Regions from separate parts of the Paenibacillus sp. G2S3 genome, predicted to be linked through region 1. Evidence: predicted binding sites of a transcription regulator. Region 1 holds the regulator's gene; each other region holds the start of a gene.

Region 1 (11,040 bases):
GGGTGACGCAGGAGGGTAGTGACGCGGACTGATGGATATGTCCGTCTAAGCAGTGAGGCTGATGTGTAGGCAAATCCGCACATCATTAAGGCTGGGCTGTGATGGGGAGCGAAAATTGTAGTAGCGAAGGTCATGATCTCACACTGCCAAGAAAAGCCTCTAGCCAGGAGAAGGTGCCCGTACCGCAAACCGACACAGGTAGGCGAGAAGAGAATTCTAAGGCGCGCGGAAGAACTCTCGTTAAGGAACTCGGCAAAATGACCCCGTAACTTCGGGAGAAGGGGTGCCCCGGTAGTGTGAATAGCACGAGGGGGCCGCAGTGAAAAGGCCCAAGCGACTGTTTAGCAAAAACACAGGTCTGTGCGAAGCCGCAAGGCGAAGTATACGGGCTGACGCCTGCCCGGTGCTGGAAGGTTAAGGGGAGTGGTTAGGAGCAATCCGAAGCTATGAACCGAAGCCCCAGTAAACGGCGGCCGTAACTATAACGGTCCTAAGGTAGCGAAATTCCTTGTCAGGTAAATTCTGACCCGCACGAATGGCGTAACGACTTGGGCGCTGTCTCAACGAGAGATCCGGTGAAATTTTAATACCTGTGAAGATGCAGGTTACCCGCGACAAGACGGAAAGACCCCATGGAGCTTTACTGCAGCTTGATATTGAATTTGGGTACGATCTGTACAGGATAGGTGGGAGCCGTAGAAATCGGAGCGCAAGCTTCGGTGGAGGCGCCGTTGGGATACCACCCTGATCGTATCTAGGTTCTAACCTAGTACCCTTATCGGGTACGGGGACCGTGTCAGGCGGGCAGTTTGACTGGGGCGGTCGCCTCCTAAAGAGTAACGGAGGCGTTCCAAGGTTCCCTCAGAATGGTTGGAAATCATTCGAAGAGTGCAAAGGCATAAGGGAGCTTGACTGCGAGACCTACAAGTCGAGCAGGGACGAAAGTCGGACTTAGTGATCCGGTGGTACCGCATGGAAGGGCCATCGCTCAACGGATAAAAGCTACCCTGGGGATAACAGGCTTATCTCCCCCAAGAGTCCACATCGACGGGGAGGTTTGGCACCTCGATGTCGGCTCATCGCATCCTGGGGCTGAAGTAGGTCCCAAGGGTTGGGCTGTTCGCCCATTAAAGCGGTACGCGAGCTGGGTTCAGAACGTCGTGAGACAGTTCGGTCCCTATCTGTCGTGGGCGCAGGAAATTTGAGAGGAGCTGTCCTTAGTACGAGAGGACCGGGATGGACGTACCGCTGGTGCACCAGTTGTTTCGCCAGAAGCATGGCTGGGTAGCTACGTACGGACGGGATAAGCGCTGAAAGCATCTAAGCGTGAAGCCCCCCTCAAGATGAGATTTCCCAATTAGTAAGACCCCTTGAAGACGACGAGGTAGATAGGTTGGAGGTGGAAGTGCAGTAATGCATGGAGCTGACCAATACTAATCGGTCGAGGGCTTATCCTATACTTAGAACGCAAATTCAATTCGGATTCAGTTTTCAGGCATCAAGCCTGTAACACGCTTAGAAATTCATTCTCACTTCTGGTGATGAACGAAATTTCACGCGGCAGCGTCTGTTTCACAGACGCATGTTTGGTGGCGATAGCGGAGGGGTTCCACGCGTACCCATCCCGAACACGACCGTTAAGCCCTCCAGCGCCAATGGTACTTGGACCGAAGGGTCCTGGGAGAGTAGGACGTTGCCAAGCACAATTAGACCACTGTTGACTAATCGACAGTGGCTTTTTTGCGTCTATTATAGTCTGTGGAAAACTTGTGGATAAAGTCTTGGATTTGCAGAAAAGTTACGCACATGTGGATAGATGAATGAAAGAGAAAAAATCCCTAAATAGTGTGGATTAAATACATATTTATATGGATCTGTCAACAGAAAACCTAAGTAATACACGGGTTGCTGTGGATATAGCCGGAATTATGTGGATAGAGCTATTGATAAGTGGATAACTATTTTAACTTGGATAGGACAAGATTTCAAGACTATTTTTATAACTGCATAGAGCTGTGGATAACTAAAAATAAAGTTATAAATTATGCAATAGATTAGCGCACAATTGACGCTCTTGTTATACTTATCCTAAAAGTAATTTTATAAAGGATGAGGTGAGTTTGTGGTAATAAGACAGTTACGTTCAGAAGAATTCGAAGCAAGCATGAACTTGTCAGAATATGCTTTTCAGTACAAGCTTCCTAGTGAAAAAAGGGCAAGTGCTAAGGAAAGATTCAAGGCTGAACAGGTATGGGGTGCTTTTGAGGACGGAACATTGGAAGCTAAATTGACGATTATTCCTTTCCAAGTGTACATACAGGGTAGAGTGGTACCTATGGGTGGCATAGCAGGAGTAGCTACATGGCCGGAGAACCGCAGACAAGGACATGTGGCAAATCTTCTGACTCATGCGCTGCATACGATGAATGAGGCGGGTCAAACGCTCTCTTTTCTACATCCGTTCTTAATTCCTTTTTATCGTAAATTTGGCTGGGAAGTTTATTGTGAATATAAGAAATACTCCATTCCAGTAGCGAAGTTTCCCAAGAAGGTTGAAGTTGAGGGCAAGGTTAAACGGGACATAAAAGATATCGAAGTATTGGATAGCTTATACAATCGATTCGCTGTCCAATATAACGGGACACTTAAGCGCGATTTGGACTGGTGGGAGAACTCTGTTTTAGATGATGAAGGAAAGAGTGCAGTGTTTTACTCCAAGAGTGGTGAACCAGAGGGATACGTGCTGTATAAGGTAGAGAACAGAGAACTGGTTATTGATGAATTTGTATTTTTGAATGAACAAGCTAGGCAGGGGCTGTGGACATTTCTGGCGAACCATGATTCGATGGTGACCGGGGCATCCTTAAAGCTGGTGCCTTCGGACGACATGTTACCCTTCTTGTTACCAGATCCGCGTATAGGGCAGGAGAATTATCCTTATTTTATGGGGCGCATTGTTAATGCCAAGGCATTCATAGAAAGTTACACCTTCAGAGGATACAGCAGCCAAAAGCAGCAGCTTATATATATTAAAGATAAATATGCACCTTGGAATGATGGATTGTGGGCATGGAACATCTCTAATGAGGGATCGGCTACTTTAACCCGAGTGGAAGGGGAGCGGGCAGAAGCAGACTTAAGCTGTGACATAGGCACATTGACGGCCTTGATGCTTGGATACAAACGTCCAACAGAAATGGCTCGTTATGGAAGTGTTACAGGTCAGTCAGCGGCACTGGAGTGGTTCGAGGAAATTCTACCACAAGCACAGACAGCATTATTTGATCATTTTTAAAAATATAAGAAAGTATAAGTTTCACGCTGTACATTATCCTTATATTTCTCGTTTAAACGCTTATCGTCCTAATAAGGGCGCCGAAGGCGTTTATACTTGACAAAAATTAGGCTCTCCCCTTCGAAAGAAGTTGGGAGAGTTCTTTATTTCCGAATACATTCGCTGAAAAAAGTGAAAAATAAGAGAATCCACTTGGAATTAGCACAGAATATGTTATAATATTAAAAAGTCAAAGAAAGTCAAAGTCAACGAAGCTTAATGACAGCGATCCGATTCTTTGAACGTGTGGGATTATCCACAAATGTTTAAGTTCAATTAAAGACCATTGTCATTATGAATGCAAGTTGCAATTGGTATTATAAAGATTTAAGCACTGGAGGATGAGTGATGCGCAATATCTCTGATATTATCGAACAATATCTGAAGAATATTTTGCATGAAAGTCCCGAAGGTACGGTGGAAATCCAGCGAAATGACCTGGCGGACCAGTTCTCATGCGTACCGTCACAGATCAATTATGTCATCAGTACACGCTTTACTCTGGAAAAAGGTTATGTGGTGGAAAGTAAGCGTGGTGGCGGGGGATATATTCGTATTCAACGTTTTGAATTGCCACCAAACGTGGCACTGCATGCCCATTTAAACCATACTATAGGTGGCGGGATTGATCAGAACGCTGCTGAAGGGCTGATTTATCAGCTGGAGGAAGCTGGTTTTCTAAGTAAGCGTGAAGCGTGCCTTATGCGCGCTGCTGTTTCTCGTGAATGCCTAACGGTTAAGATTCCATACCGGGATGAGATTCGTGCCAAGATTATGAAGGCGATGTTAATCTCTTTGTTAGGCAAATAATTGTCAACCATAAGGGAGGGGCTTTCGCTTATGCAATGCCAGGAATGTGGCGTCAAGCCGGCAACACTCCACTTCACTAAGATCGTGAATGGAGAGAAGACGGAGTTTCATATCTGCGAGAGCTGTGCACGGGAGAAGGGTGAACTCATTCCCGGAACGGCTGGAGGATTCTCTATACACAGTCTGCTGTCAGGTCTGCTTGATCTTGAAGGTGCCGGCAAGGAGAAGTCGGCTGCAACGAAGACTACGCAGAGTCTGCAATGTGAGAATTGTGGGATGACGTACTCCCAGTTTAGCAAATTAGGCCGTTTTGGCTGTAGCTCCTGTTATAAATATTTTAACAGCGCACTGGATCCGCTTTTTAAGCGAGTGCATGGCAGTACTTCACATGTAGGTAAGATACCGAAACGTGCAGGAGCTCAGATAGTATTTAGACGCCAGATTGATGAACTCAAGCAGGAACTACAGCAAAGCATTACACAAGAAGAATTCGAGAAAGCGGCAGAGCTGCGAGATCAGATTCGTAAACTTGAAAAAGAAATAGCACAAGAGTAAAGTCTTTGATATATAGGGGGGATATGACATGTCAAGTCTCCGATTTACTGAACAAGCGCTTAGTGATTGGATGCGTTCTGGAGGTAGTCACTCCGAGATTGTAATTAGCAGTCGTATGCGTATTGCCCGTAATCTAGAGCATCTTCCGTTCCCAATGCTGGCTTCCTTAGAGCAATCGGAAGAAGTATTAGAGCTGCTGGCTCCTGTGTTTCATGAAGAAGCAGCTGCAGATTTCGGATCCTTTCAACTCCTAAAGCTTGATGAAGTGAATGAACTGGACAAAAAGGTACTGGTTGAGAAGCATCTAATCAGTCCTAACTTGGCTAATGATTCGCGCAGTGCGGCTGTATTATTAAATGAAGATGAGTCGGTCAGCATCATGATTAACGAAGAGGACCATCTGCGAATCCAATGTCTGTTTCCTGGTCTTCAGGTTAGAGAAGCATGGGAACGTGCGACGGCGATCGATGATATATTTGAGGCAGCTGTCAATTACGCTTTTGATGATAAAAGAGGATATTTGACCAGTTGTCCCACTAATGTAGGTACAGGGCTCCGTGCCTCGGTAATGCTGCATCTACCAGCGCTTGTAATGACTCATCAGATCAATCGCATACTGTCCGCAGTGAATCAAGTGGGATTGACGGTAAGAGGAATTTACGGTGAGGGTAGCGAAGCAGTAGGGAACATCTTTCAAATTTCTAATCAGATCACTCTCGGTCAAACGGAAAGTGAAATTATAGAGAACCTTCACAGTGTAGTCACCCAGATTATAGAGCATGAGCGAAATGCACGTGAACGGTTGCTTGTTGATTCCGCACTGAGAATAACAGACCGAGTGAAGCGTTCTTACGGGATTTTATGTTATGCGGCTCTTATGGAGCTTAAAGAATCTGCACAACGACTGTCTGATGTGAGACTTGGGGTTGACCTTGGTATTCTGGAAGGCCTTTCGATTTCCGTGCTTAATGAACTTAACGTTAAGACACAGCCAGGATTTCTGCAAAAGATGTTCGGCGATGAGCTGAACGCCACTGAACGAGATATGTATCGGGCAAAACTGCTCCGAGAGACACTGGGAACACAACATTAATATAGATATTTACTATTCATGGAGGTGCAGGAGATATGATGTTTGGAAGATTTACGGAACGCGCACAAAAAGTGCTAGCGCTGGCGCAGGAAGAAGCTGTTCGTTTAGGACACAACAATATTGGTACAGAACATATTTTGCTCGGACTTATTCGTGAAGGAGACGGCATTGCTGCTAAGGCATTAATAGCTTTAGGGCTAGGTCTTGAAAAAATCCAGGACGAAGTGGAGACACTGATTGGCAGAGGTCAAGAACAGCCTACGAACATTGCTTATACTCCTCGCGCTAAAAAAGTGATTGAGCTGTCGATGGACGAAGCCCGCAAACTGGGTCATACGTATGTTGGCACTGAGCATATTTTGCTTGGACTTATCCGTGAAGGAGAAGGTGTCGCGGCTCGTGTGCTTAATAACCTCGGCATCAGCTTGAACAAAGCTCGTCAACAAGTGCTTCAACTCCTGGGAAGCAGCGAGGCAGCCTCTAGTCATAGTGGGACTCCGGCTAACGTCAGCACACCGACCCTAGATGGTCTTGCGCGCGATTTGACTGCCTATGCTAAGGAGGGCAATCTAGACCCTGTTATCGGCCGTAGCAAGGAAATTGAACGTGTTATTCAGGTACTGAGTCGCCGGACTAAGAATAACCCGGTACTGATCGGTGAACCTGGTGTTGGTAAAACAGCTATCGCTGAAGGACTTGCACAAAAGATTATCAACAATGAAATTCCAGAAACGCTTCGCGATAAACGCGTCATGACCCTCGACATGGGCTCAGTAGTGGCTGGAACAAAATATCGCGGTGAGTTCGAAGACCGCCTCAAGAAAATTATGGATGAGATTCGCCAAGCAGGTAATATCGTGCTCTTTATCGATGAGCTGCATACTTTGATCGGTGCTGGTGGCGCGGAAGGTGCAATTGACGCTTCTAACATTCTGAAGCCGGCTTTAGCCCGTGGAGAACTTCAGTGCATTGGTGCGACTACGCTTGACGAATATCGTAAATATATTGAAAAAGATGCAGCATTGGAGCGACGTTTCCAACCGATTACGGTGGATCAACCTTCTCCGGAAGAAGCTGTACAAATTCTATTTGGTCTTCGTGATCGTTATGAAGCGCATCACCGTGTGAAGATTACGGATGAAGCTATTGTGGAAGCAGTGAAGTTGTCCGATCGTTACATCCCGGATCGTTTCCTACCAGATAAAGCGATTGACCTTATCGATGAAGCGGGATCTAAAGTAAGGCTTCACTCTTACACCATACCGCCAAATCTGAAGGAACTGGAAATGCGCTTGGATGATATCCGCAAGGAGAAAGATTCCGCAGTGCAGAGTCAAGAGTTTGAAAAAGCGGCTGCCTTGCGTGATACAGAGCAAAAAATCCGTGAAGAGCTTGATACGACTAAGAACCAATGGAAAGAAAAACAGGGTCGCACGGATTCAGAGGTTACACCTGAAGACATCGCACAGGTTGTAGCTAGCTGGACGGGTATACCTGTAAGTAAGCTGAAGGAAGAGGAGACCGACCGTCTGCTTAACATGGAGGCTTTACTGCATGAACGAGTGATCGGTCAGGACGAAGCTGTTAAGGCAGTTAGCCGGGCACTACGCCGTGCGCGTGCGGGCCTTAAAGATCCGAAACGTCCAATGGGTTCCTTTATTTTCCTCGGCCCTACTGGTGTAGGTAAAACTGAGTTGGCGCGTGCATTGGCTGAAGCCATGTTCGGCGATGAGAATGCGGTCATCCGTATTGATATGTCGGAATACATGGAGAAGCACTCCACGTCCCGTTTAGTCGGAGCCCCTCCTGGATATGTTGGCTATGAAGAAGGTGGCCAATTAACCGAGAAGGTACGCCGTAAACCTTATTCTGTAGTGCTGCTTGATGAAATTGAAAAAGCGCACCCAGAAGTGTTTAACATTTTGCTGCAAGTTCTTGAAGATGGTCGTTTGACTGACTCTAAAGGACGGGTAGTCGATTTCCGTAATACATTAATTATTCTGACTTCTAACGTAGGCGCACAAGCGATCAAGAAGAATTCGACACTTGGATTCACAGCTGTACAAGATGCCGGAGCAGAATACGGTAATATGAAGGGCAAGGTTATGGAAGAGCTCAAGAAGAGCTTCCGTCCAGAGTTCTTGAACCGGATTGACGAAATCATAGTCTTCCATTCCCTCGATGAGAAGCATATTGCTGAAATCGTTACGTTGATGTCTGATGAACTGCGCAAGCGGCTGCGTGAATATGATGTTGATTTCGTACTCACGGATGCGGCGAAGGCTTTCTTGGCTAAAGAAGGTTATGACCCAGCCTTCGGTGCACGTCCATTGCGTCGTGCGATTCAGAAGCATATTGAAGACCGTCTCTCTGAGGAATTGTTGAGAGGTAATATCCAAAAGGGTGATTCCCTCAACATTGATGAAGTTGGCGGAGAACTTGTAGTGAATAAAGTGGATGCTCCTGTAGCACCACTGCTTGAAAAAGAAGTAGAATCCGAATAAAAAACGGAATAAATAAAGCTTCCGCTCCTCAGTTTATTGAGGGGCGGGAGCTTTTTTAAATATAAGAAAGTATAAGTTTCACACCATACGTTATTTCTTATATTTCTCGCTTAAACGCTTACCGTCCTTATAAAGAGGCCGAAGGCGGTTATACTTGTTGAAAATTTATCTCTTAAAAATATACATTTAGTACAAATTCCGAATGACCTTTCGTTAAAGGGGCAGAAATGGTAAACTTTCATTAGAAGAAAATATCCGCAATTTAAAAGTTCGGACCGTAAGGAGAACAAATGGCTAAACCAAAAACTAAATTTTTTTGCACCGATTGTGGATACGAATCGCCAAAATGGTTCGGTAAATGTCCCGGGTGCCAAGCTTGGAACTCCATGGTGGAGGAAACGGAAAGCGTAGTCAAAACACAGGGAATGAATGCCCCTATTTTTCATAGTAAAGAAAAGGCACAATCGATCATAAGTATAGAAAGTGACAAGGAACCGCGCATACTGACAGGTATAGGTGAGCTTAACCGTGTTCTCGGTGGGGGGATCGTGCCAGGATCGCTGGTACTAGTAGGGGGAGACCCAGGAATCGGTAAATCTACGCTCTTATTACAGACATCGCATGCTCTGACTACTCAGGGATTGCGAGTGCTGTACATTTCGGGCGAAGAATCGGTAAGGCAAACTAAGCTGCGTGCGGATCGCCTCGGTGCGTTGTCAGCTGAGCTATATGTACTATGTGAGACGAATATGGAAAGCATAGAAGAAGCGATTGAACAAATTCAACCGCAATTTCTTGTTATCGATTCAATTCAGACTGTATTTATGCCAGAAGTAACCAGTGCGCCAGGCAGCGTGACCCAGGTTCGGGAATGTACGACAAGATTTATGCGTATCGCTAAGATTCGGGGAATTGCTACAGTTCTCGTTGGGCATGTCACCAAGGAAGGAGCTATTGCAGGCCCAAGGATGCTTGAACATATGGTGGATTGTGTGCTGTATTTTGAGGGAGAGCGGCATCATACGTATAGACTCCTGCGGGCTGTGAAGAATCGCTTCGGTTCAACGAATGAAATCGGCATTTTCGAAATGGGTGAAGTGGGACTAACAGAAGTAGAGAATCCATCTGAGCTCTTCTTGTCGGAACGTCCACTTGGTGTAGCTGGATCTACAGTCGTGGCCAGTATGGAAGGGACTAGACCAGTGCTTGTAGAGCTTCAGGCTCTTGTCGCCGCCACTCATTTCCCCTCCCCGCGCCGGATGTGCACAGGTATGGATCACCAGCGAATGGCACTTATTATCGCTGTACTGGAAAAGCGGATGGGCATGTTCCTGCAGAATCAGGATGCTTACCTTAATGTTGCTGGAGGAGTGAAGCTGGATGAACCGGCGATTGATTTAGCAGTAGCTATTAGTATCGCTTCCAGCTTTCGTGATATTTCAACAAAACCTTACGATGTTTTCTTCGGTGAAGTAGGGCTTACAGGTGAAGTAAGAGGTGTTTCACGCGCGGAAATGCGTGTGAAGGAGGCCGCGAAGCTAGGCTTCCGGCGGGTGATCATGCCAGAGAAAAGTTTGAAGGGCTGGAAGCACCCGCAAGATATCCAGATTATTGGCGTCAGTACCGTAGCAGATGCACTATCGGTCGCGTTAGATTAGGGGGCACAGGGATTATGAAAGAATATAACCAATTAGAAAATATGAATGATCTGCTCAGACTGGCAGCACCGGGGACACCTTTTCGAGAAGGTCTGGAGAATGTGCTACGCGCTAAGACGGGAGCACTAATCGTCGTTGGGTATAGTCCTGAGGTGATGGAGGTAGTGGATGGAGGATTCTCCATTAACTGCGATTTTTCGCCCAATTATTTATATGAGCTAGCCAAAATGGACGGTGCCATTATTCTTAGTGAGGATTTGAAACGCATTTTGTATGCAAATACACAGCTAATTCCGGATTCGTCCATCTCCTCCATCGAAACAGGCATTCGTCACCGGACCGCCGAGCGCGTAGCGAAGCAAACAGGTAAACTGGTGGTTTCCATTTCACAGCGCCGCAACATCATTACTCTGTATCAAGGCTCCATTCGATATGCATTGAAAGAAATCGGAGCTATTTTGGCTAAAGCTAATCAAGCGATTCAAACCCTCGAAAAGTACAAAGCGGTTCTTACACAAGGACTGACGAATTTGTCTGCTTCGGAGTATGAGGGAATCGTAACGGTCGCCGAAGTGGTTGGAGTGATTCAACGGGTAGAGATGGTTCTGCGCATAAAAATGGAGATCAAACGATATATAAATGAACTGGGCAACGAAGGACGCTTAATCAGCATGCAGATGGAAGAACTGGTTGGAAATACAGAGGAAGAAGCATGGCTCCTATACAGAGACTATGCTAAGGAAGAGCAAGAAGATAAAATTCGTGAAATTATTGCTGGTCTCAAACGTATTAGTGATGATGACCTAATGGATGACAACCATATTGCTCGATTGCTGGGCTACTCTTCTACGGCAATTTCTTCCGAAGAAGTGGTTACACCACGTGGATATCGTCTGCTTAACAAAATTCCGCGGCTTCCAAATGTGATCATTCATAATCTGGTGGAGCGGTTTGAAATGCTGCCTAATTTGATGTCTGCAAGTATAGCTGAACTGGATGAAGTGGACGGAATTGGGGAGGTGCGAGCTCGTAATATTCAGGATGGGCTCAAACGTTTACAGAAGCAAGTTCTTATTGACAGGCAAA
Region 2 (11,040 bases), 810 kb from region 1:
ATTTCACCTAAACGCACGCTGCATTGAACGTAAAAAAGGGTTCATTCTATACATTAAAGAAGGCGAGAAGATTATCGAATTCTTAAGTCTGATCGGAGCGCATCAAGCGTTGTTCAAATTTGAGGATGTAAGAATTATGCGTGATATGCGTAATTCCGTGAATCGGATCGTGAACTGCGAGACCGCGAACCTCAATAAAACAATAAGTGCCGCGGTGCGGCAGATTGAGAATATCAAACTGCTGCAGCGAGAAGTGGGACTGGAGAGCCTACCGGATAAACTGCGAGAAGTTGCAGAAATTCGAATGGCACATCCAGATATCAACCTTAAAGAGGTTGGTGAAATGCTGAAAGGTACGGTTAGTAAGTCCGGAGTAAATCATCGACTTCGTAAGATTGATGAACTGGCGGACAAGGTTCGAGGCGGCTAGTCACTTTTTTTCTAGTGTGGTTTACGTTATAATGATATAATAATATAAAATTAATGTGAAATTTTTGGGGAGAACTCAATTAGGGGGTAAGCGTTTCATGACAAAGCACCCGGTAGTTGTTCGGTTGAAGACAGGGCTACACGCTCGACCGGCAGCATTGTTTGTGCAAGAAGCTAACAAGTTTTCGTCGGAGATTTTCGTGGAAAAAGACGATAAAAAAGTAAACGCCAAAAGTATTATGGGTATTATGAGCCTAGCGATCAGTTCCGGCACGGAGATCTATATCAGCGCGGATGGTGCAGACGCGGATCAAGCTGTAAACGCTTTGACAAGTCTTGTCAGCAAAGAAGAGCTTGAGAACCAATAATCTTTTGAAATGACTTTTTATTGCATGACTAAAAAGCCCCTAGGGGCTTTTTTTAATACCAAAAAATAGATTTAGACGTGCAACATTTACCAAAAAGACTCGTCTAGAGGATAATAACAAATCACAAAGGATGAAAGGGGCTGGCAAATATGAAAGGTTTAGTTAAGAAGATTGGTTCAGTGTTGATTGTAGGGAGTTTGTTAATTGGAGGGATTAGCATGAGTGGCGTCTTCCAAGGTCCTGCAAAGGCTTACGCAGATGAAGTGCAGAAGAATGTTGTTAGTGTAGTAGGTAAAGGCGAATTGTCCATCAAGCCGGATATTGTATACTTGTCCATTGGTGTGGATACTACAGCTGCAACCGCGCAAGAAGCGCAAAAAACTAATGCTGCCAAAATTCAAAAGATCACCACTCTATTGAAAGGTACATGGAAAATCGCAGATAAGGATATTCAAAGTACACAGTTTTATGTGCAACCTAACTATAGCTATAGCGAAAAAGATGGACAGCAAGTGAAAGGATACAACGCCAATCATACGCTGTTAGTGTCTTATCGAGATCTGACCAAGGTTGGTGAATTGCTGGACGCTGCATCTGCGGCAGGGGCAAATAATATCGGAAATGCACGTTTTTCCGTGGAAGATACTTCTGCTTTTGAAGCTCAGGTGATTGAAAAGGCGATGGCGAACGCGGATGCTAAAGCAGGAGCTATTGCTAAGTCAGCTAAACGTAGCTTGGGTCAAGTAATCACGGTCAGCCAAAATGATGGCAATGTCACTCCGGTTTATTTTGAACAGAATCTAAAAATGGAAATGGCTGCAGCAGATGCTGGTGCAAGCACATCCGTTCAACCGGGAGTAGTTAAAGTTACAACACAGCTGAGCGTAATGTATGAATTGAAATAGTAGCAGAACAAGATGAAAGCAGGAGAGGTGATCTTCCACTAGTAATAGTGGGGGCGCCTCTTTTTTTGTGTAAATTCTCCAAGATTAGGTTTAATAAACTGGAAAGGAGTGGGAAAACAAGATGATGAATATTTCAAAAGAAACAGTACGCAAATGGGGCATAGGTTTGATGTCGGCGGGTTTATTGCTTGGTGGAGGATTATTGCCTGATGTTACTAGTTATGCAGCATCTGATCTGTCGCAGAGTAAGCCAATTGCTTCAAGTATAGCTTTAAAGGCAAACGGGAAGATTTCGAAGCAGCTAGGTATTTTGCAGGAAGGGAAGGTCTGGGTTCCGATCACTTTTATGCGAGATGTGCTGCAATTACCGCTTACTTATGATAAAAAAGAAAATGCATACACGATAGGAAAGGGAACGACTAAGACCAAGTTAACGTTATCTAGCTATGGTACTTCTATTTGGGTGAACAATTATTACATTCGAGAGTATGAAGGAAAGCTAATCAACAATCGCCTCTATGTTCCATCTGGTCTATTAAATGATTATTTGGGCTATAAAGTGGATTGGAGTCAGGGCTCTAGTAAGTTGAACGTGGTGAACAGACCACAGAATGCGTTGACGGTAACCACTGAAACCTATGCTAAGGATCGAAAAGAGGCTTTGATCCAGCTTGATTATCCGAAGATCAGTGGATTAAGCAATTCCAATGCACAGCAGGCCATGAATGATATTTTGAAAGAAAGTGCCATGAGATTCGCTGCAGGCGCAGAGAAGGATATCTCTAATCGATCCGGGTCAGAGCCCAAGTATACCTATGATATAGATTATGTGGTGACCTACAATCAGAATGGTGTGATCAGTTTGGTGATGTCACTTTATAGCGATACGGGCGGCGCTCATGGTATGACCTATCGTGAGGCTTTTACCTTTTCGCTCAGGGATGGCAAGCGTCTATTGCTGGGTGATCTGTTTGGTGCTAATCCAAACTACAAAAAAGAGTTGAACGCTAAGCTGAACAAGCTGATAAAAGCGGAGGAAAGCTATTTGGGGGGATTCAACGGATTGAATACGGAAAAGTATTTTTATCTGAAGGATGATCAGGTCGTTCTGTTCTTCCAATTGTATGAATACACAGCTTACGCTGCAGGGTTCCCGGAATATTCCTTTACTTTCAAAGAACTGTTGCCGGAAGGCGGCAGCCCATTTGCTGCTGTAAAATAAATAGAGAAGTCGTAACCGCTAGTGTCAGCACTGGACATCACCCCCTTACCAGAATCACCTCGAATTCATATGCTAAATGGAGTAACTAGTTTATGAACGGGGGAGAGCTATGAGCTATCAATACACTGCAATTGGCGATTCCTTGACGACTGGATTTGGCGCTCTGCCAGGTAACGGTTTTGTACCGGTGTACCGTAGAATGGCGGAAGGGAGACTGCGTTCTAATGTAGCCTCCACGAATTTGGGCGTGAATGGATTGACTACTTCTGAATTGGAACAGCGGCTACGCGGAAGCTCTATGACTCGTGAAGCCATTCGAGCAGCCGATATTATCACTCTATCCATTGGTGGTAATGATTTAATTCATGCTGCGAAGGCTGCAGCTAGACAACCTGAAAATTTATCCAAAGAGCTGCGAAGATCATTGCAAGAATGCAAACAGAATTTTGCTGCAATTATGAGTATCCTCTTCCAATTGAAGTCGGGAACGCGTAGACCTTATATCATTCGAATTGTGGGATTGTATAATCCCTATCCTCAGGTAGTAGGTGCTACAGAGTGGGTACGGCAATTTAACCGCTATGCCTCACAGTACAGTAGCCGAGTATGTGGATTTGCTTCTATTTATAATGAGTTTGCAGGAAACGAGAGGGGCCTTTTATCGATTGACCACTTACATCCTAATGGCCGAGGCTACCGTGTGATTGCTGAGAAACTGGATGCGCTTGGTTATGGTGGTTTGTATTAATTGAGATTCGTATGAAGTAGTGGTCTGAAAAGTAAAGAGGCTGTGCGCTAACCATCAAGTGGATAGGGCACAGCCTCTTTGTGTTGTTGTTTTATAGCTTACACACCGCTAGGCAGTGTCTTCTCGATGACTTTATCAACGATACCGTAAGCTGCCGCGTCTGCAGCAGTCATGAAGTAATCACGATCTGTATCCTTCTCAATACGTTCTAGCGGTTGACCCGTACGTTCTGCAAGAATACGATTCAACTTATCACGCAATTTCAGGATACGACGGGCACGGATTTCAATATCCGTTGCTTGACCTTGAGCACCACCCAAAGGCTGGTGAATCATGATCTCACTGTTAGGCAGCGCGAAGCGTTTGCCTTTAGCGCCAGCGTTAAGTAGGAAAGCTCCCATAGAAGCTGCCATACCCACACAGATGGTGGAAACGTCCGGTTTAATGTACTGCATTGTATCAAAAATAGCCATACCTGCAGTAATGGAACCGCCGGGGCTATTCACGTAAAGGTGAATGTCCTTCTCCGGATCTTCGGCAGCCAAGAACAGCATTTGTGCGATGATAGAATTGGCTACCACGTCATTAACCTCCGTTCCAAGGAAAATGATGCGGTCCTTCAGCAGGCGGGAATAGATGTCATAAGCGCGCTCACCGCGGTTGCTCTGTTCTACTACCATAGGAATATAACTCACGTGGAAAACCTCCTTGATATTGGTTCTTCAAATGTATTCATTTTTACTCTTGCCGTATTACCCACATGATAAACAAATTCAAACAAAAAGTCAAAGAAAGTCAAACTTATATTCAAAAAAAAGAGCCGACACGCGGCTCTTTGGTTAAGTAGTAGTATAGGCGCTACTAAATTATGTACAAAAGTGAAATTAATGGCGCGCCCGCCAAGAATCGAACTTGGATCTCAGGCTTCGGAGGCCTACGTCATATCCATTGGACCACGGGCGCAACAAAAATGATTATAATACAATTTCTGTGCAATTGCAATGGACAGGATGAAACGACGCTATCGTCCTTTATTAACGACAACCGTTTCTCGTAGAAATATAAGGATGATATATAACGTGAAACCTATAATTTCTTATATTTTTAATAATACTGTACACGGGCTCTATCCCTTGTCTTCAAGGTGGACAAGCGTACATTGTCTTTCACTCAGTGATAGAATCTGGATTGTTAATGACAGGTTTTAGGAGCTGAACCTCTTTCCCGATCTTAGAAATGTATAAGAAGACAAGCGCTTGAGAATTCTACTCTCGGAAGACTTGCACTTCGAGCAATATTTGGTTAGAATATGAGTGGGACTTAAAAAGTTTACCCGGGACATTTTGAGACCATGAACAAGGGAATAGAGGAAGACGAAGTTGCAGGAGTGAAAGTATGCGTAATTTATTAGATATCCAAAAGCAGCTTCTGCCTGATCTCATGGAAACCCTTAAGAGACGGTACACGATTCTTCATCAGATCATGCTGTCCGATATAATTGGGCGCAGAACGCTTGCCGCTTCGCTTGATATGACTGAGCGGGTGCTGCGTGCCGAGACGGATCTTCTGAAATCGCAAGGGCTCATTGAGATCGAGAGCGTTGGTATGCGTATTAGCGCTGCTGGGCGTAGACTGCTTGATTTGCTAGAGCCGGTCGTTAAGAGCCTGTTTGGTCTGGATGAGCTGGAAGAGAAAATTCGGGCAACGTATGGTCTGGATAAAGTTATTGTGGTGCCGGGTGATTGTGAGTCGTCGCCGTTCACCAAACGTGAGCTTGGCCGAGCAGGCGCAAAAGCGCTGCTCAGTGTACTTCGTACAGATGATATTGTTGCTGTCACAGGTGGATCAACGCTTGCCGATATGGCTGATCAACTGACACCGCCGTTATCCCTTTCCTATAAGAACGCTTGGTTTGTTCCGGCGCGTGGTGGATTAGGAGAGAGTATGGAGATTCAAGCCAATACGATTGCCTCAACAATGGCAAAACGGGTTGGAGCGAATTATCGGTTGCTGCATTTACCTGATTTACTTAGTGGGGATGCGTACCAGTCATTAGCACTTGACTCTAATATTGGAGAGATTGTACAAATCATCCGCAGTTCGCGTATTATTGTACATGGGATTGGGGATGCCATTGAAATGACTCGCCGCCGCAAGCTGGATGAGGCAACTGTCTCAGAAATCCAGGGTGAGGGAGCCGTGGCTGAATCCTTTGGGTATTACTTTAACGAAGATGGTCAGGTTGTCCATACGATGCTTACGATGGGGCTACGTCTAGAAGATATTGTTCGGACGGAGACAGTCATCGGTATTGCTGGAGGTAAACCAAAGGCCAAAGCCATTCATGCCATGCTGCGTTTCGGACAGGAGAATATTCTCGTCACAGACGAGGCTGCTGCTGTGGAAATCGGCAAGGAAATTGATAATCAGTTACAGATATCCTCGTAACTCACTAGAACATATATCTTGCATTATACTTAACATTGTTGTCATGACAGGCTTCACGGTCTGTTTTGAATAAATAAAACGAATTCTAGGAGGAACTATTCAATGAGTGTAAAAGTTGGAATTAACGGATTTGGACGTATTGGACGCCTTGCTTTCCGCCGTATTCAAAATGTAGAAGGTATCGAAGTGGTAGCAATCAACGACTTGACTGACGCTAAGATGCTTGCTCATTTGCTTAAATATGATACAACTCAAGGTAAATTCCAAGGTGATGTTGAAGTGCATGATGGCTTCTTCAAAGTCAATGGTAAAGAAGTTAAGGTTCTTGCTAACCGCAACCCTGAAGAATTGCCATGGGGCGACCTAGGCGTTGATATCGTACTTGAGTGCACAGGTTTCTTCACAACTAAAGAAGCAGCTGAAAAACACTTGAAAGGTGGAGCTAAGAAAGTAGTTATCTCCGCTCCGGCTACTGGCGACATGAAAACTGTCGTTTACAACGTTAACGATGACATTCTTGATGGCACTGAGACTGTTATTTCCGGCGCATCTTGCACAACTAACTGCCTAGCTCCAATGGCAAAAGTACTGAACGACAAGTTCGGTATCATTGAAGGCTTGATGACTACAATTCATGCTTACACTGGCGACCAAAATACTTTGGATGCTCCACACTCTAAAGGTGACTTCAGACGTGCTCGTGCAGCAGCTGAGAACATCATTCCTAACACTACTGGTGCTGCTAAAGCAATCGGTCTTGTTATTCCAGAACTTAAGGGTAAATTGGATGGTGCAGCTCAACGTGTTCCAGTTGCAACTGGTTCCCTGACTGAGCTTGTAACTGTTCTTGATAAGAGCGTTACTGTTGAAGAAATCAACGCAGCTATGAAAGCAGCTTCCGATCCAGACACTTATGGTTACACTGAAGATGAAATCGTATCTTCCGACATCAAAGGTATGACTTTCGGATCCCTGTTTGATGCTACACAAACTAAAGTATTGACTGTTGGCGACAAACAACTGGTTAAGACTGTTGCTTGGTATGACAATGAAATGTCCTACACTGCACAATTGGTTCGTACTTTGGAGAAATTCGCTAAAATCGCTAAGTAATTGACTTGATATAAGTAACATCTATAGAGCGGAAACAGAAGTTCCTTGTTTCCGCTCTTTCTAAATGTATTTCTTGTTTCCTGCTAGAAACAACTTTGGGTGTGGAGGAATTAATCATGAACAAAAAGAGCGTCCGTGATGTAGAAGTAAAGGGTAAACGCGTATTTGTACGCGTGGATTTCAACGTACCTGTAGAAGACGGTAAGATTACTGATGATACTCGTATTCGCGAAACCCTTCCGACCATTAAATATTTGATCGAGAACGGTGCAAAGATCATTCTTGCGAGTCACATGGGTCGTCCTAAAGGCCAATTCGTAGATTCTATGCGTTTGACTACTGCTGCTGAACGTCTGTCCGAGCTTCTCGGCAAACCAGTAGCTAAAGCTGACGAAGCTGTTGGCGAAGCTGTAAAAGCAAAAATTGCTGAGCTAGGCGAAGGCGACGTACTTGTACTTGAGAATGTTCGTTTCTACCCAGGCGAAGAAAAGAACGATCCTGAATTGGCTAAACAATTCGCTGAACTGGCTGATTTGTTCGTCAATGATGCGTTTGGTGCGGCTCACCGTGCACATGCATCGACTGAAGGTATCGCTCATTTCCTACCAGCTGTATCCGGTCTTTTGATGGAGAAAGAATTGACCGTTCTTGGTAAAGCTCTTACTAACCCAGAACGTCCTTTCACTGCGATCATCGGTGGTTCGAAGGTTAAAGACAAGATTGATGTTATTGATAACTTGTTGTCTTTGGCTGATAACGTCCTGATCGGCGGTGGATTGTCTTATACATTCACTAAAGCACAAGGCTTTGAAATCGGTAAATCACTTGTAGATAACGACAAACTTGACGTTGCTCTTGGATTCATCGAAAAAGCTAAAGCACTTGGCAAAAACTTCATGCTTCCTGTTGATGTTGTTGTTGCTGATAAATTCGGTGCTGATGCTAACACTAAGGTTGTTAATTTCAATGAAATCCCAGAAGACTGGGAAGGACTTGATATCGGTCCTAAGACTCGTGAACTTTATGCCGATATTATCAAAAACTCCAAGCTGGTTGTCTGGAATGGACCTATGGGCGTATTCGAAATTGATAAATTCGCTGAAGGTACACTTGCAGTAGCAAAAGCTTGTGCAACTACTGAAGGTTACACTGTTATTGGCGGCGGAGATTCCGCAGCAGCAGCAGAAAAATTCCACCTGGCTGACCAAATGGATCACATCTCCACTGGTGGCGGTGCATCCCTTGAGTTCATGGAAGGCAAGGCGCTTCCTGGCGTAGAAGCACTGAACGACAAGTAAGACGTATAGAAGGAGGCAACTAAATTCATGAGAACACCAATTATTGCGGGTAACTGGAAGATGTTCAAAACAGTTCCTGAAGCAGAAAGCTTTATTGCTGATATCAAAGGCAAAGCAGAAGTAGAAGGCGTTGAGACTGTAATCTGCGCTCCATTTACTAACCTGCCTGCACTTGTAGCAGCTGCAAAAGGTACAGACATCAAGATTGGCGCACAGAACCTACACTTTGAAGATAACGGTGCTTACACAGGAGAAATCAGTGGTGTAATGCTTAGCGATCTCGGCGTAGACTATGTAATCATTGGTCACTCAGAGCGTCGTGCTTATTTTGGCGAAACAGATGAAATCGTGAATAAGAAAATGCATGCTGCATTCCGTCACGGTATCACTCCAATCGTATGTGTTGGCGAAAAGCTCGAAGAGCGTGAAGCTGATCAAACTAAAGCAGTATGTAAAGTACAAACTGAAGCTGCATTCCAAGGACTTAGTGCCGAGCAAGCAGCAAAAGTTGTCATTGCATACGAACCTATCTGGGCTATTGGCACAGGTAAATCTTCCACTTCCCAAGATGCTAACGAAGTTATTGCTTACATCCGCAGTCTTGTTAAAGATTTGTATGATGCAGCAACAGCTGAAGCTGTTCGTATTCAATACGGCGGCAGCGTGAAGCCTGAGAATGTAACTGAGTACATGGGCCAAAGCGACATCGATGGTGCGCTTGTTGGCGGTGCCAGCTTGCAGCCTGCTTCCTTCGTTCAATTGGTTGAGGGGGCGAAGTAAGATGTCAGCTCCAAGACCTGTAGCTTTGATCATCATGGATGGTTTCGGTTTGCGTGGAACATCTGAAGGCAACGCCGTTGCTCAAGCTAACAAACCTAACTACGACCGTTACTTGAAACAATATCCTAATACTACCCTTACTGCTTGTGGTGAAGCTGTTGGTCTTCCAGAAGGCCAAATGGGCAACTCTGAAGTAGGGCACTTAAATATTGGTGCAGGACGGATTGTATACCAGGATTTGACTCGTATCGATAAATCGATCCGTGAGGGCGAATTCTTCGATAATGAGACACTGGTAGCCGCAGTTAGAAATGCTAAGAACACAGGTAAAAAGCTTCATCTTTACGCGCTTGTATCCGACGGAGGGGTACATAGCCATATTAACCACCTGTTTGCTATGCTTGATCTGGCTAAGAAAGAAGATATGCATGAAGTGTATATCCATGCTTTCATGGATGGTCGGGACGTACCTCCAGATAGTGGTAAAAAGTTTGTTCAAGATCTGGTAGCTAAGATTGAAGAAGTTGGAGTAGGTACAATTGCAACGGTATCCGGGCGTTATTACGCAATGGACCGTGACAAACGTTGGGATCGTGTAGAGAAAGCCTACCGCGCTATGGTTTATGGCGAAGGTCCAAAATACACTGACGCTCTGCAAGCTATCACTGCTTCTTATTCAAATTCCGTGTTCGATGAATTCGTTGAGCCTAGCGTGATTGTAGACAGTGAAGGCAAGCCGGTGACTCAGGTAGAGAGCGGCGATTCCGTCGTGTTCCTCAACTTCCGTCCTGACCGTGCTATTCAATTGTCACAAGTGTTCACGAATCAAGATTTCCGCGGTTTCGACCGGGGTCCTTTGTTCCCGCAAGATTTGCACTTCGTATGCCTGACTACTTTCAGCGAAACGGTACAAGGTTATGTAGCCTATTCACCGAAGAACCTGGACAACACATTGGGTGAAGTACTTGTGCAACAAAACAAGAAGCAACTGCGCATCGCGGAAACTGAGAAGTATCCGCACGTAACGTTCTTCTTCAGTGGTGGACGTGATGAGGAACTTCCAGGAGAAACTCGTATCTTGATCAACTCTCCTAAAGTGGCAACCTATGATCTTCAACCTGAGATGAGTGCATACGAAGTGGCTGCAGCCTGCGTAGCAGAAATCGAAGCGGAAAGACAGGATGCTATTATACTTAACTTTGCTAACCCTGATATGGTTGGGCACTCCGGTATGCTGGAGCCAACAATCAAGGCTGTAGAGGTAACGGATGAGTGTGTAGGTAAAGTAGTGGACGCAGTTGTTGCCAAGGGTGGCGTTGCGATCATTATCGCCGATCACGGTAATGCAGACATGGTATTTGATGAGAACGGTCGTCCGTTCACAGCTCATACCACTAACCCGGTTCCATTCATCCTTACGGATGAAAATGTTGTATTGCGCGATCGCGGTATCCTTGCTGATGTAGCACCAACCATTCTGGATCTGATGGGACTTCCGCAACCTGCGGAAATGACCGGTCAATCTATGATCGCTAGTCGCAAATAAGGAAACAATACCTAAGATTAAGCTTTAACAATCAAAACCAAAACATTGTTTAAAGGAGATTAACTAAAATGACTATTATTTCTGATGTATATGCTCGCGAAGTCCTTGACTCCCGTGGTAACCCTACTGTTGAGGTTGACGTTTATCTTGAATCCGGTGCTAAAGGCCGCGCTATCGTTCCTT
Region 3 (11,040 bases), 920 kb from region 1:
CAAATTCGCAACATTTCATACTGGGGAGAAGACCGTCATTTCTGCATTCGTGCCGCAGCCCTTGGCATCCCGTTGTTCGTCGATACCCATTATCCTGCGCTACACTTGTATAGAGACAGTGATTTGAGTAAAGTTGAAGATTTCATCAAAGAAACTACGGAGGCCAAAGCTGAAGCCACTGATACTGAGAACAGCTCATCTACGGACGAAGTACCTGCATCATTAATGCCGACACCCACAACAGACCATCCAGACAACGAGATCTCCAAGGAGACAGTCCCCACAGCCAGAAAGCGGCCCAAGCTAACCCTGACCATGGTTGTGAAAAATGAAAGTGGGCGCTTTCTAAGACAGGTTCTGGAGGAGCATCGCAAATACATCGACGAGGCCGTCATTATTGATGATGGCAGCACCGATAACTCAGCGGCTATCTGCCTGGAGGCGCTTGAAGGCATTCCCGTTCATCTCGTGCACAATACTATATCCAAATTCAGTAATGAAATCGAGCTGCGAAAACAGCAGTGGGAAGAGGTTCTAAAGACGAAGCCCGAGTGGATTCTGAGTCTGGACGCAGACGAAATCTTTGAAACGAGCTTTGCGGCAAATATCGAACCCTTGCTGTACGCTGATGAGGTCGACCTATTCTGCTTCCGTCTCTATGATTTATGGAATGCCACCCATTACAGAGAAGATATTTACTGGCGCTCTCATATGAATTACCGTCCTTTTTTGCTTCGCTATAAAGAAGACTTCAACTATGTATGGAATGAATCCCCACAACACTGTGGGCGATTCCCCGAGAATATCTTCGAGCTTCCCCATCAGCTAAGCAACTTGCGACTCAAGCATCTAGGCTGGTCGAAGGCAGAATTCCGTTTAGAAAAATATTTGCGTTACATGCTCCTTGATCCCGATGGCCAATACGGCTGGAAGGAGCAATACCTGTCCATTCTGGATGAACACCCTCATTTAATCCCTTGGGTGGAATGAGGGTAATCATAAAAAGGACGTCCACAAAACCTTAGTGGCTTTGTGGACGCCTTTTATTTTTACATAGTATCAACATCTGGCTTTATAATGCTCACCGTCAGGCCGCCGCCGGATTCGTCTACTTGAATCACCGTACCTTCTGCGGCTTCACCAGCAATGATCGCACGTGCCACACGGGTCTCCAGACTTCGCTGGATGAAGCGTTTCAGCGGTCTCGCCCCATACACTGGATCAAAACCTTCCTTAGCGATAAAACGTACCGCGGGTTCAGTTAACTCAAGAGCAATCTCCCGGTCAGCAAGACGTAAACGTAATCCGTCCACCAGTTTGTCCACGATTTTCTCGATCTCGCCCAGGGTCAACGGCTTGAACATCACAATATCGTCAACCCGGTTCAGGAACTCTGGACGGAAATGACCAGTTAGTTCCTTCATTACGCTATCCTTGGCAGACTCCGTAAGCTGACCCTTCTCATCGGTGCCTTGAATCAGATGTGGTGAACCGATATTTGAGGTCATAATAATGATCGTGTTCTTGAAGTCGACCATCCGGCCCTGCGAATCGGTCAGCCGTCCATCATCAAGCAGCTGCAGTAGAATATTAAATACATCGGGATGGGCCTTCTCCACTTCATCGAGCAGCACTACTGTATAAGGCTGACGCCGTACAGCTTCTGTAAGCTGACCACCTTCCTCATATCCAACATATCCCGGAGGCGCACCGACCAAGCGAGAAACACTATGCTTCTCCATGTACTCCGACATATCGATACGAATCATGCCATCTTCGCGATCAAAGAGAGAGACCGCGAGCGATTTAGCCAGCTCCGTTTTCCCTACCCCAGTCGGACCGAGGAACAGGAAGGAACCGATCGGCCGATTCGGATCTTTGATCCCAGCTCTTGCCCGAAGCACGGCATCAGCCACCAAGCTGACAGCTTCATCTTGACCCACAACTCGTTCATGCAGCGTTTCTTCCAGACGCAGCAGCTTATCCCGTTCGCCTTCAACCAGTCGGCTAACTGGCACGCCCGTCCAACGCGAGACAATATCTGCGATTTCCTCCTCGGTTACAGCTTCACGCAATAATCTAGTATCCTGATCCTGCTGTGCCGCTTCTTCCGCTGCTTTCAATTGCCGCTCTAGATCAGGAATGATGCCATAGCTCAATTCGGCTGATTTATTAAGATCGTATTCCTCCTGTGCATCGACCAAATCCTTGCGGGCTTGCTCCAGCCCTTTTTTGAGGTCGCGGATGCCTTGTATCGCAGACTTTTCCTTCTCCCAGCGCGCCGTCATCCCAAGCTGCTTCTCCTTGAGATCGGCGAGCTCACGTTGTAAAATTTCCAGACGGCGTTTGCTGGCGTCATCCGTTTCTTTTTTGAGCGCTGCTTCTTCAATCTCCATCTGCATTAGACGACGAGTCACTTCATCCATCTCACCCGGCATGGAGTCAATCTCCGTACGAATCATGGCACAAGCTTCATCGACTAAGTCGATCGCTTTATCCGGTAAAAAACGATCCGTAATGTAGCGGTTAGATAGAACGCCTGCAGCGACGAGGGCGCTGTCATGGATTTTGACCCCGTGATGGACTTCGAAACGCTCCTTCAATCCACGCAAAATCGAGATCGTATCCTCTACATCCGGTTCACTGACCAGTACCTGTTGGAAACGGCGCTCCAGCGCAGGGTCCTTCTCAATATACTTGCGATATTCATCGAGCGTTGTAGCACCGATACAGTGCAGCTCGCCCCGAGCCAGCATCGGCTTCAGCATATTGCCCGCATCCATCGAGCCTTCGGTTTTACCTGCGCCTACAATCGTATGCAGCTCATCGATAAAAAGAATAATTCGGCCGTTACTTTCACGAACCTCCCTAAGTACCGCCTGCAGACGTTCTTCAAATTCACCACGGAACTTCGCGCCTGCTACAAGGGAACTCATATCCAGTGAGAAAATCGTCTTATCCTTCAGCCCCTCCGGTACGTCTTTGCGTACAATCCGGTGGGCCAAGCCTTCCACAATCGCTGTTTTACCTACACCTGGCTCACCGATCAGCACAGGGTTATTCTTCGTTTTACGGGACAGAATTCGGATCACGCGGCGTATCTCTGCGTCACGTCCGATGACTGGATCGATCTTGCCCGCGCGAACCTCTGCTACAAGATCACGTCCGTATTTCTCCAGCACCTCATAAGTAGCCTCCGGCTCCCGACTCGTTACACGCTGATGTCCACGAATCTCAGCAAGTATAGACATCAGCTTCTCGCGTGTTAATCCACGACTAACAAAAAGATCACGCAGCTCACGATTATCGCTGCTCGAATCCGACACCATGGCCAGCACGCCATGCTCTACCGAAACAAACTCGTCTTGCATTTTCGCCGCTTCCTTCTCCGCCTGCTCCAGTAGATGGATCAGCGACTGCGAGGCATAACGCCGTACCGTGCTTGCTCCTGATCCGCTTATGCTCGGCTTGCGCTGAAGCAGTTCATCCGTGCTGCGCAGCATCTCAGCTACGGGGACATTCATCTTTTGCAGCAATCTTGGCAGCAAGCCTTCTTGCTGCTGAAGTAACGCTTTTAACAGATGGAGATTATCGATCTCCTGATGTCCGCTGTCCGAAGCCAGCGACTGCGCCGCAGCCACTGCTTCCTGCAGCTTTTGAGTAAGTTTATTGAAATCCATAGCTCTCTCACCTTTCTATTCAAGAATGATATATGGGATCGGCTGTTTTGGCCGGGATAGGTTAATTTAGCGGGATTAATACCGTACATTTCGAGTGATCAGCCGAATTCGGCTCATTCAAGGGTATTTTTACCCCTCTTTTCGCTCATCGAGCCGAATTCAGCACCTTTAGAACATTTTTGCCCTTCTTTTTCCCCCGACACTCTTCGTTTCAGCACAAGTCACTTCTATAGTTAGTTTCTAATCAAGTTACTTTTCTACAACTAGCATTCCATTCACCATATTCACCAGCCAAAGTCGATCTCGAACATACAAAATTACCTCTACCTACCTATTAATTACCCACTTTTGCCTTCGGGCGCTGCGCACCAGCGCTTTGACGTTTAGGTCTCGCTTCGAAAGGGCTGGAATCAGCCAGCTTACGATAGAGGTTCTTCTCCGCTTCACTAGTTGGCTCAGGGACAACAATCTCAATTCCAAATAAAATATCACCGTTCGCACCATTGTCACGTTTCAAGCCCTTACCGGGGATACGCAGTGTTTTGCCACTTTGAATTCCTGCAGGAATCTTCAATTTCACCGCACCGCCACCCGGTAATGGAACCTTCACCTCTCCACCCAATACCGCTTGCCACGGAGCAACTTCAACCACGCCGTATAGATCATCATCTCGAAGCTCGTATATATCATGAGGAAGAATATGAAGTGCCAGCAGTACATCGCCGCCTGGAGCTATACCACTCTGAGTGGTTCCTGCGATTTTTAAAATCGTGCCTTCACTAGATCCCCGCGGAACTTGAACGTCCACAGTTTTATCACCGATCTGAACTCTTACAGTTGCTCCCTTATAGGCCTGCTCCAACGTAATATCCAGCTGCGCCTGCGTCGAACTACGCGCCTCACCCCATGGATTGCCGCTCGACCGCCCACTGCCACTACTAGAAAAGAAATCAAAGCCGGCGCGATCCGCCGATCCCCGATTCCCAAAAAACATTCCGAACAAATCTTCCTCCGAAATGCCAGAACCTCCTGCAGAATAAGTTCCGCCGCCCCAGCTTCCACCAAAGTTCGAATCCCACGAAGAGGCTCCGCTCGACGCACCTCCACCAGCTCTACCGCGCTGAGCCCCATAAAGCAGCTCCTCATCGTAAAGCTTCCGCTTCTCCTCATTACCCAGCACTTCATAGGCTTCAGCCGCTTCTTTGAATTTCACCTCTGCCTCAGGGGCTTTGTTCACATCGGGATGCCACTTTTTGGCTAGCTTTTGATAAGCCTTTTTAATTTCCTGTTTAGTTGCTGTTTTGCTCACGCCCAAAGCATCATAATAGCTTTTGTTAGCCACTCGGATTCCTCCCTTCAACGCTTTATTAAATACAACTCATCGTACGATTCCGAGAAAAGACGCACCATAGCCGGAATCCTCCACTACAATGCGCCTTTTGTTCATAACACTATATTAAAAGCTCGCTGCCTATTTCTAAGATGCTGAGCGGAAACTATTACCGCCTAAATTATGCTTATTCAGACTGCGAAGCGCTAGAATCTCCGTCTTGAATCTCAATGCGTTTCCCTTGCGGTTTTTGCTGTTTTGGAACTTCCAGCTTTAGTAATCCGTCTTTCAAAGACGCGCGAATCTCTTCCACTGCAATATCCTGAACATAGAATCTGCGAACATATTCACCATATCGACGTTCTCTACGTACAATTTGATGATCCTTGTTCTCCTCCGCATTCTCTTCCTTCCGCACCGCTTTAATCGTCAAGTAAGGGCTGGCGTAATCAATGTCGATTTCTTCTTTTTTAAAGCCAGGAAGTTCAGCTTCAATCAGGTAAGCCTGCTCACTCTCGCGAATATCCGTTCTGAAGGACATCGTGGAGCTCTTGATCGGTGCAAAAAAATCATCATTAAAAACATCATTCAAAGACTTAGCCAGCATACCAAAAGCATCATCTCTACGTTTACCAAAAGGAACCAAATCAAACATTATCCATTCTCCTCTCATTGACTTTGACTTTATTTGACCTATGACCTTATTATAGTCCTCTGCCAGAGGAATAACAAAACCGATTTAAGCCAAATTTCGGTCAAAATCAGGCAAATCGGCTGATTTAATGCTACAAATTTTAATATTTTTAATGTTTTGACCTTTTTTGACCTTTGTTTGATCTATACTTCAAAATTCAGTACGATTAGTATATGTTTTGCTCTTACGTTCCATACAAGCCTGTAACTTCACATTCATTACAACCCAAAACATCCTACTCAAAAAGAAATGATATAATGAAAGTCAAATAACGACTATTTTTCTTACGGGAGACCAATTGTATGCAACCAACCTATCCTATGGATGATACGCAGTGGAGTAAGCTCATCCAGAATGTCGCCTATTATTTCGATGACCTCACCCTCAAGCGAGGGTTCCAATATTATAAGCAAAGCCGTATTCGCTCGTTCACCATGACAGAGCCGTCTAAGATAACTGCACTTGTTGAAGGTAGAGAGGATTACCGCGTTACGATTGATCTGGACAGCTTCACTCGGTGTCATTGTAACTGCCCGGTTTCAGGTCATTGCAAGCATATGGCTGCCGTGCTGCTCAGTTTTGCTGAACAACAGAATAGGTCTGTACAAGTTCTAGCTAACGCCAAGGCCGCATCTTTTCTCCCAAAAACATCAATTAGTTCACCTGTCGGAACCGATGGAAAGCAACAACAGCAGCTAAAAGAGCATGTCAGCCGGATCGCTGACGGAGGCATCACGGAGTGGCGCGAGTATTTTGCATTCTGCATCACGCCTCTGGCACATACCACTCGGAATCCTGAATATGTGGATCGAGCATTATCTTCCATTACTAAATTCAAGCCGAAGTTATCACCGGAAATGGACAAGCTATTTACCCTGCATGCTCATCTTTTTCTTCTAGAAAAGCTGGCTAAGCCTTCCGCTAATCTACCCGGTCAGGTCGCCTTCACCTCATCACTCGGCTATTACACGCAAGTAGCGGTCTCAGAGCTACAGGAAGCAATCACACGTCTGTTAAAAAGCACACTCCCGCTGTCTCCCGAGCAAGCGCAGGAATACGATCTGTGGCCGCATATCGTCGAGACCCTCTCCTACTTGCGGCGTGAGATGTTGACGGAGTCGCGCGATCGCTTGCGGGATCAGCCCTCTTTTTCACTGTGCTATGACCTGCTGTGGAGAAACTGGATTTATCCGAATACCGGTGGAACTAAGCTTTATCTGGATGAAATCAAACAGCTTCAGCAGGCAGAAAGTGAATTAGGCGCTTCCCTGTCACGCCATGCGTGGCTGTTAGCCCAGAGCCGCATGTATTTTTATCTGAAGGATGACCCAAAGGCTTGGGAATTACTGAATAAGGCTGCCGAGCGCCCAGGTCTCCATCCTGATGAGCTTATGAGCTTCACCTCCCCGCTTCTGGATGCAGGTGAATGGTCACGCTTGGTGGGCTGGCTTGCTCAGATCGGTCCGCTGCTGAGCAGCAGACTCTATAATCTAAATAACTATTCGAACAGCTGGGAAGAGGCCGTTCGCCACCTTCCTGAAGCTGAGCCGAAGATGTGGAATACATTAGCCACCATGTTACCTATCTCTGGAGAAGTATATGAAGAGAAGTTAATTACCTATGAAAAATGGCAGACATGGATGGATTATCAACTGTCCATCGGTAAGCTGCCTTCCGAATTTCGTGTTACAGACCTCCAGCCTATGGAGAAAAACGCACCCGAAGTTCTGCTACCCTTCTACCATCAGGCCGTCGAAAGATTTGTGCTGGATAAGAATAGACATAGCTACAAAGCGGCTGTGAAACTATTGAAGCGATTATCCAAGCTATATAAAAAAATGAAACAAGAAGAACGGTGGGAAGAGTTCCTCATTGCCTTCACCACAAAGCACAGCAGACTCCGTGCGCTGCAAGAGGAGCTTCGGAAAGGAAAGCTAATACCATGAACATGCATTTACGCACGCTGACCATCCGGCTTGCATTAAGCCAGTATGGCGACGCTTTAATATATGGAATGAATGAAAGAGAAGATCTCGTGCCCGGCTTACAGCTTAAGCAGCGGTTATTCGCCTGGCATGAGGCATCTTTTTATGGTACGGAGTTAACCGTACAGCCAGCCGGCGAAGGTGTGGAGCTAGTGATTCTTCCTACTGAGCAGGTCATCCCCTTCTTTGCCGAGCAGAAGCTTCTGGCGCATATCGAATGGAGCTGGGAGGGCGATGCAGCCCACCTGATAGAACTTGCGCCACTTCTGGCTATATGTCTGGAGCACAAACAGTACATTCCCGATATCTCCGCTTATCGTGCCGGGAGGTTGCAATGGACCTGGGATGAGGGGGCTTTGGCGCAGGTGGCAGTGGAGAATGACACTGCCAAAGGGGCCCTTGAGGCGCTAAATGGCGGCAGCGAATTTAGCCGCGGGTTACGCGCGGCGTTCTCCGCCGCCGTATCGCAGAGGTATTACAGCACGGAAGCCGAAGCAGGCGACCTCCGGAGCGAATTCCCGCTTCTATTCGATAGAAGCGGGGCCCTTGCAGCGGGTATGGATACCGCTGCATGGCTTATCGCCATTGGCTGGAAGGCGGATACCGCGCCTTTCCGGCCTGCACTTCAGCTGCTGGAGCCGGAAGGGGATGAATCCCCTTGGCGGCTGCAGCTGATCCTTCAGGACAAGCGCGATGAATCCGCGCTTGTTCCCATCAGGCTCGCCGATGACGGCGAGCCGCACGGCTTGTGGCCGACAGCATGGTCGGCCCACGTGCATGAGCGCGCCGCGGGATGGCTGGAGCGCCTCCGCGGTAGTCTGCCGCCCGAGCGCTTCGCGGCGGGCGGCGACGTACTGGCCGAACCGCTCAGCGATGCCATCGCTTGGCGGTTCTTGACGGCCGAGAGCCAGCGGCTGCTAGAAGCAGGCTGGCAAGTGCTGCTGCCGGCGTGGTGGGAAGCCGCCAGCCGGAAAAAACCGCGCCTGCGCGCCAAGATCAGCTCCGGCGAGGACAAACGCAGCGGCGGCGAGTCGCTGTTCGGCCTCGATTCGATCATCGATTTCGATTGGCGAATCTCCATCGGTGACGTCGACCTCACCGAAGCTGAATTTGCCGAGCTGGTCGCAAGAGGGGAACGACTCGTCCGTTTCAAGGGCAAATGGGTCTCGCTCGATCCCGCGCTGCTGGCGCAAATCCAAAGAGCCATGGCCGGTATGGACAAGTCGCAAGGCTTATCCTTCCAAGATGTGCTTCAGCTTCATTTGCTACAAGCGAGTGAGGAAGCTGACGCTGAGGCTACAGAAGAGCAGCTTCAAGAGGATGCGGCCCGCCTGCGTCTCGAGGTAGAGCTAAACGAGCATTTGATCAGCCTCATTGGTCAGCTCGGGCAGCGCTCACAGTGGCCAAAGCCTCCGGTACCCGCAGGACTTCAGGCAGAGCTGCGCACCTATCAGCATGAAGGATATGCTTGGCTGACTTTCCTGCGTCAATTCGGTTTGGGCGCTTGTCTAGCCGATGATATGGGACTTGGTAAGACCGTCCAGCTCATCGCATATTTACTTCACATCAAAGAAAATACCGATCCAAGCTCATCCCGTCGCCAGACTGACCCACCGGGTTGGCCTGCGCTGATCATCTGTCCAACCTCCGTGCTGGGCAACTGGCAGAAGGAACTGCAGCGCTTCGCACCTTCTTTGAATGTGATGCTTCACTACGGAAGTCGCCGTCTGGACGCAGGATTCTTCTATGGTGCTGCTTCCCAAGCCGACGTGGTACTAACCTCTTATGCGACTGCGGCGCTTGATCAGGAATTACTGAAAGAATTCACTTGGGCGGCGATTTGTCTTGATGAAGCACAGAACATCAAGAATGCTCAAACGAAGCAGTCGGTAGCTGTACGCAGCTTCCCGGCTTTACACCGAATTGCGCTAACAGGAACACCTATAGAGAACAGATTATCCGAGCTGTGGTCCATTTATGATTTTATAACCCCAGGTTATCTAGGCAGCGCCAAATCCTTTAGCGACCGATTCAGCAATGCCATCGAGAAGGAACGTGACGAGAAGCGTACAGCGGATCTACAGAATCTCGTGAAGCCGTTCATGCTGCGCCGTAAGAAAAAGGATCCTAACATCCAGCTCGATCTGCCCGATAAAAACGAGATGAAAACCTATGTTCACCTGACAGCTGAACAAGCTGCGCTCTATGATCAGACCGTAAACGGACTGCTCGACCGTATGCAGAAGCTGGAGGGTATTGAGCGTAAGGGCGCCATTCTTGGGGCTTTGACCGGACTTAAGCAGCTATGTGATCACCCGATGCTGGTGACCAAGGAGGCCCTCCCTGAAACCGATTCGGACAACAAACTGGATACCAGTCTACTCATTAACCGTTCCTCTAAACTTGAAAGACTGCTGGATATGGTTAAGGAACTGCGTGCAGAGGATGAGCGCTGTCTTATCTTTACGCAATATGTCGGGATGGGAAAAATGCTTCAGGCTGTTCTACAGCAGGAGCTGGGGGAGCCTGTCCTTTATTTGAACGGAAGCACCTCCAAACAGGCGCGTGACCGAATGATTGAGCGATTTCAGACGCCCGCACCTTCTGCGGACGAAGGGTCTAAACGTTCAGATGCACCACCGTCCGATCAGCCGAATGTATTCATTCTTTCACTCAAAGCTGGAGGTGTTGGTCTGAACTTAACAGCAGCTAACCACGTATTCCACTTCGACCGATGGTGGAATCCAGCCGTTGAGAATCAGGCGACGGACCGCGCTTATCGGATGGGCCAGACGCGTGATGTACAGGTGCATAAATTCATCGCCCTCGGGACGCTCGAAGAAAAAATTGATGAGATGCTGGAGAGTAAGCAGCAGCTAAGCGATAATGTCATCTCCAGCTCTGAAGGCTGGATTACCGAGCTGTCTACTGAGGCTTTGACAGACCTATTTACATTGCGGCGAGGCTTAACAGACTAATTCTGCCGCTTTCAGATATTTAAGAAGGTGCTGGATAGTGTAGCGAAAGATTTGGTTTAATCCAATAAAAAGCAGAAACTCTTTATATCGGAGTTTCTGCTTTTTTTGTTACTGAACGATGGCGTAAGATCAGAATCATTCTCTAACCACCAACGAATCTGTGCATGTCATCCTTTTATGGCTTAACGAACATCGGTAATGTCTGCGTAAGGCCATTCGATTCCGGCCAGGAACGCCAACCAGAATACGCCGACCGCATATGCGGTGAAGAGGACGTCGCGGTACGTAAAGCCAATAACATAATAATAAGTTCTCTTGGCCTGCCCGGAAAACCGCTTCGCTTCCATAGCCACCGCGACTCTATGGGCGCGTC

What was found. Region 1 encodes CtsR, which represses protease genes until heat stress. Its sites were predicted from a motif close to ATGGTCAATAAAGGTCAAACA; they were not measured.
Region 2: clpP (ATP-dependent Clp endopeptidase proteolytic subunit ClpP) is a predicted target of CtsR. The motif match lies at 4,454-4,474, and genes of this name have one in related genera.
Region 3: clpB (ATP-dependent chaperone ClpB) is a predicted target of CtsR. The motif match lies at 3,847-3,867, and genes of this name have one in related genera.

The regions. Positions count from the first base shown of each region.
Region 1 is NZ_CP126095.1:6,065,528-6,076,567, reverse strand. It holds rRNA gene QNH28_RS26995 (23S ribosomal RNA) at 1-1,457, shown strand, start outside; rRNA gene rrf (5S ribosomal RNA) at 1,586-1,702, shown strand; gene QNH28_RS26985 (GNAT family N-acetyltransferase) at 2,123-3,295, shown strand; gene QNH28_RS26980 (CtsR family transcriptional regulator) at 3,683-4,144, shown strand; gene mcsA (protein-arginine kinase activator protein McsA) at 4,175-4,699, shown strand; gene mcsB (protein-arginine kinase McsB) at 4,728-5,792, shown strand; gene clpC (ATP-dependent protease ATP-binding subunit ClpC) at 5,828-8,296, shown strand; gene radA (DNA repair protein RadA) at 8,587-9,954, shown strand; gene disA (DNA integrity scanning diadenylate cyclase DisA) at 9,969-11,040, shown strand, end outside.
Region 2 is NZ_CP126095.1:180,712-191,751, forward strand. It holds gene whiA (DNA-binding protein WhiA) at 1-430, shown strand, start outside; gene QNH28_RS00885 (HPr family phosphocarrier protein) at 528-797, shown strand; gene QNH28_RS00890 (SIMPL domain-containing protein) at 947-1,702, shown strand; gene QNH28_RS00895 (PdaC/SigV domain-containing protein) at 1,824-2,924, shown strand; gene QNH28_RS00900 (GDSL-type esterase/lipase family protein) at 3,034-3,672, shown strand; gene clpP (ATP-dependent Clp endopeptidase proteolytic subunit ClpP) at 3,771-4,367, opposite strand; tRNA gene QNH28_RS00910 (tRNA-Arg) at 4,561-4,635, opposite strand; gene QNH28_RS00915 (sugar-binding transcriptional regulator) at 5,068-6,120, shown strand; gene gap (type I glyceraldehyde-3-phosphate dehydrogenase) at 6,223-7,233, shown strand; gene QNH28_RS00925 (phosphoglycerate kinase) at 7,350-8,531, shown strand; gene tpiA (triose-phosphate isomerase) at 8,559-9,311, shown strand; gene gpmI (2,3-bisphosphoglycerate-independent phosphoglycerate mutase) at 9,313-10,857, shown strand; gene eno (phosphopyruvate hydratase) at 10,926-11,040, shown strand, end outside.
Region 3 is NZ_CP126095.1:283,869-294,908, reverse strand. It holds gene QNH28_RS01355 (glycosyltransferase family 2 protein) at 1-990, shown strand, start outside; gene clpB (ATP-dependent chaperone ClpB) at 1,050-3,680, opposite strand; partial or broken gene QNH28_RS01345 (DnaJ C-terminal domain-containing protein) at 4,150-5,022, opposite strand; gene QNH28_RS01340 (Hsp20/alpha crystallin family protein) at 5,198-5,665, opposite strand; gene QNH28_RS01335 (SWIM zinc finger family protein) at 6,007-7,650, shown strand; gene QNH28_RS01330 (DEAD/DEAH box helicase) at 7,647-10,667, shown strand; gene QNH28_RS01325 (energy-coupling factor transporter transmembrane component T family protein) at 10,850-11,040, opposite strand, start outside.